2 regions of the Agromyces atrinae genome follow, and region 2 is predicted to be linked to the other one. Evidence: riboswitches for the same ligand, from Rfam matches in the RefSeq annotation. Region 2 holds a riboswitch; the other holds the start of a gene.
What was found. Region 2 has a riboswitch for thiamine pyrophosphate ahead of thiM (hydroxyethylthiazole kinase). Riboswitches for the same ligand answer to the same signal wherever they lie in the genome.

Region 1 (2,193 bases), 1.9 Mb from region 2:
TCGCCGTGCGACTGCGGCGAGCGGGACTGCTCGGTCGCACGGTCGTGCTGAAGCTCCGCTACACCGACTTCCGCACCGTCACGCGTTCCCGCACCCTCGGTGAGCCGACCGACGTCGGGCGACGCATCTACGAGGAGGCCGTCGCCGCGTACGAGGCGCTCGGCGCCGCGGGCGAGCGCGTGAGACTCATCGGCGTGCGGGCCGAGAACCTCGCCGAACCCGGCTTCAGTGCGGCACTGTGGGACCCGGACGACGACTGGCGCGACGCCGAACGCACGATCGACGACGTCGTGAGCCGATACGGAAAGGGCAGCGTCACCCCCGCGGCCCTGCTCGGTCGCGACCGCGGCGGGCGCGTCGAGAGCTCGAAGCGGCGTGATCCTTTCCTGGAATGAACCGGGCGGGCTATCGGCGGGGCTCTGGCGCGGCTAGCGTGGAAGGATGCCCTCCATCATTGAGACCCTTGCAGACAGATTCAGCGGATTCGGCGTGAAGGCCGTCTACGGCGACCCCGTCGAGGTCGACGGCACGACGATCATCCCCGTGGCGTACACGCACTACGGCTTCGGCGTCGGTACGAGCGACGAGACCGACGACCGCAGCGAGGGCGGCGGTGGCGGCGGAGCCTCCGTTCCCATCGGCGCGTACGTGTCGCGCGGAGGAGACCTGCGCTTCGAACCGAACATCATCACGGTGCTCGTCGTCGGAATCCCGTTCGTCTGCGTCGCCGGTCGGGCCCTCGCGCGCGTCATCCGCGCCGCCAAGAAGTAGCGGCGGGTCTATACTCGTCTCGAACACGGGAGTCCGGTGAGCCGGGCTGAGAGGAAGGTTCTCAACCTTCGACCGTCGAACCTGATCTGGATCATGCCAGCGCAGGGAGTCTGACAATCTCACACCCGTGCCCTATCCATCCTTTCGAGAGGGGCACGTCACGTGCACAGTTCTGCCATCACCACTCCAGGTACGAGCGCTCCGGCGCCGAAGCGGTCGGCTTCCGACCTGTTCGGCTGGCGCGTCATCGACATCGTCATCGCCGCCGTGCTCGGCGTCGCACTGGGTCTCGTCTTCTGGGCCTGGAACTCCATCGGCTATCTCTGGTTCCAGGCCGCTGACGCCGTCACGCCCGGTTTCGGCGGCACGGCAGTCGGCATCTGGCTTCTCGCCGGTGTCGTCGGCGGTCTCGTCATCCGCAAGCCCGGCGCGGCTCTCCTCGTCGAACTGCTCGCGGCGATCGTCTCCGCGCTCATCGGCAACGTCTGGGGTATCTCGACGGTCTACTCGGGTCTCGCCCAGGGTCTCGGTGCCGAACTCGTCTTCGCGGCGTTCGCCTACCGTCGATTCGGGATCGTCACCGCGGCGCTCGCGGGTGCCGGTGCGGCCGCCGGTGCGTGGATCCTCGAGTTCTTCCTCTTCGGCAACATCGAGAAGAGCGTCGAGTTCAACATCATCTACTTCGTCTCGCTCATCGTCTCGGGCGTCGTACTCGCCGGTGTGCTCGGCTGGTTCCTCGTGAAGGCCCTCGCCGCGACGGGCGCTCTCAGCCGGTTCGCCGTCGGCAGGGAATCGCGCCGGGAGGTCTGAGCGCATGTCGGGCGGGGCACGCATCACGGCCTCCGGGTGGGGCTGGCGGCACGCCGGGCGGAAACGCTGGGCCGTGCGTGACGTCAGCGTCACGATCGAGCCGGGGGAGCGGGTGCTCCTCCTCGGGGCGTCGGGGTCCGGCAAGTCCACTCTGCTGAGTGGTCTCGCCGGGCTCCTCGGCGGTGCCGACGAGGGCGAGACCGCCGGCGAGCTCGTCGTCGACGGTCGCCGACCCGAAGAGCAGAGGGGGCGGATCGGACTGGTCCTCCAGGACCCCGACTCGCAGGTCGTGCTCGCGCGGGTCGGCGACGACGTCGCGTTCGGGTGCGAGAACCTCGGCGTCGCGCGCGACGAGATCTGGCGCCGCGTGTCGCACGCTCTCGATTCCGTCGGCCTCGATCTCCCGCTCGACCACGAGACGCGTCGTCTGTCGGGAGGGCAGAAGCAGCGGCTGGCCCTCGCGGGCGTGCTCGCGATGCAGCCGTCGCTCCTGCTCCTCGACGAGCCCACTGCCAACCTCGACCCCGTCGGCGTCGAGGAGGTACGGGATGCCGTCGCGCGCGTCGTCGCCCAGACGGAGGCGACGCTCATCGTCGTCGAGCACCGCACGCC
Region 2 (2,193 bases):
CGTGCGCCAGGCCGCCGACGAACTGCCGCGACACCTCGGCGACAGCGGGTACGACCCCGTCGGCATCCCCGAACTCCGTGCGGCGATCGCTGAGCGCTACGCCGATCGCGGCCTGCCGACCGAGCCCGACGAGATCATGGTGACGATCGGCGCGCAGCACGCGATCGCGCTGCTGGCTCGCACACTCATCGGCCGCGGCGACCGCGTTCTCGTCGAGCAACCGAGTTACCCGCACGCCTACGAGGCCCTGCGCGCAGCCGGCGGACGGTTCGCCCCCGCGAGCGTCGTGGCGGGGGATGACGGCGGCGAGGCCGACTCGATGGTGCAGGCCATCGAGCGCACGAGCCCGGCCGTCGGATACCTCATGCCCGACTTCCACAACCCGACCGGTCGCTCGATGTCGGAGGAGGACCGGGCGCGCGTCGTCGACGCGGCCGCTCGCGCGGGCACGCTCCTCATCGCCGACGAGACGACCGCCGAACTCGACATCGACCGCCTCGACGCCCACGCGCCCTTCGCGGTGCACGGCGACGCGGTGCTCATCGGCTCGGTCGGAAAGACGGTGTGGGGCGGAGTGCGCGTCGGCTGGATCCGCGCGCCGCGCCCGCTCATCCGGAAGCTCGTCGCGGCGCGTCATCCCGGCGATCTCGGCACGCCGATCCTCGAGCAGCTCGTGGTGACGGCGCTCATGCCGCAGATGCCGGAGATCCTCGAGCTGCGCCGCGAACAACTGCGCGCCGGGCGCGAGCACCTCGAAGCGGCGCTCGCCGACGGGTTCCCCGAGTGGGACGTGCCGCACGTCGACGGCGGCCTCTCGACGTGGATCAACCTCGGCTCGCCCGTCAGCTCGCAGCTCGCGCTCGCCGCGCGCACGCACGGGCTCATCATCGCGGCCGGCCCCCGCTTCGGCATCGACGGCGCGTTCGAGCGGTTCCTGCGGCTGCCTATCGGGTACAGCGCCGAGGAGACGGATGCCGCACTCGCCGCTCTCGCGCTCGCCTGGCGTTCCCTCGCGCGTACGCCCGTCGTCGACCCCTCCTTCCTCGCCGACGTCGTCTGAGAGTCATCCGCCCGTTCCCTGAAGTCTCGGCGTCACGTTTGTGCTCTTCAGCGCACGCGAAGAGCACAAACGTGACGCCGAGACGGGGTTGCGGGGCGGGTGCAGTAGCGTGGTGGGCAGTGACACGGGGTGCCCGCGAGGGCTGAGAACACACCCGTCGAACCTGATCTAGCTCGTACTAGCGAAGGGATGTCGCGCGTGACGCGTACGCCATCGAACCTGCCCACGTTCGCCGCCGAAGCGCTCGAGGAGGTGCGCAGGAGCTCCCCGCTCGTGCACAGCATCACCAACAGCGTCGTCGTGAACTTCACCGCCAATGCACTGCTCGCCCTCGGCGCCGCGCCCGCGATGGTCGACATCCCCGATGAGGCGGGCCCGTTCGCCTCGATCGCATCGGGTCTGCTCGTGAACCTCGGCACCCCGCACGCCGAGCAGCGCGACGCCATGCGCGAGGCGGTCGCCGCCGCCAACTCGGAGGGCACACCGTGGGTGCTCGACCCCGTCGCGATCGGCGCGCTGCCGGTGCGCACTCCGCTCGCGTTCGAACTGCGTGACGCTCGACCGACGGTCGTGCGCGGCAACGCATCGGAGATCATCGCGCTCGCCGGAGTGGGCGCGGGAGGGCGCGGGGTCGATTCCTCCGACAGCGTGGATGACGCGCTCGAGGCCGCACGAGCCGTCGCCGCCGCGACCGGTGGAGTCGTCGCCGTCTCGGGCCCCGTCGACGTCATCACCGACGGTGACCGCGTCGTGCGCATCGCGAATGGCGATGCACTGCTCACGAAGGTCACGGGCGGCGGCTGCGCCCTCGGTGCGGTCATCGCGGCCTTCGCCTCGGTCGACGCCGACCGCCTCGACACGACGGTCGCGGCCGTCGCGGTCTACACGATCGCTGCCGAGATCGCCGCGGCCGAAGCGCGCGGCCCGGGCAGCTTCGCGGTCGCCTTCCTCGATGCGCTCGCGAACGTCACGCCCGCCGAGATCGCGAGCCGGGCGGTCATCTCGTGACCCTCGACCTCAGCCTCTACCTCGTGACGGATGCCGCGAGCGCCGCCTCCGCCGGCCACGACGTCGTCGATGTCGTGACGGCCGCCGTCGCGGGAGGCGTCACCGCCGTTCAGATCCGCGAGAAG

Region 1: it holds a riboswitch for thiamine pyrophosphate, as region 2 does, so the genes downstream of both, BJ972_RS05295 (ECF transporter S component) here and thiM (hydroxyethylthiazole kinase) in region 2, are expected to answer to the same signal.

What each region holds. Positions count from the first base shown of each region.
Region 1 is NZ_JACCBI010000001.1:1,083,792-1,085,984, reverse strand. Features, by position in the region: gene BJ972_RS05305 (DNA polymerase IV) at 1-395, shown strand, start outside; gene BJ972_RS05300 (spore germination protein GerW family protein) at 442-771, shown strand; TPP riboswitch at 787-896, shown strand; gene BJ972_RS05295 (ECF transporter S component) at 934-1,581, shown strand; gene BJ972_RS05290 (ABC transporter ATP-binding protein) at 1,586-2,193, shown strand, end outside.
Region 2 is NZ_JACCBI010000001.1:3,010,845-3,013,037, forward strand. Features, by position in the region: gene yczR (MocR-like transcription factor YczR) at 1-1,060, shown strand, start outside; TPP riboswitch at 1,176-1,267, shown strand; gene thiM (hydroxyethylthiazole kinase) at 1,250-2,068, shown strand; gene thiE (thiamine phosphate synthase) at 2,065-2,193, shown strand, end outside.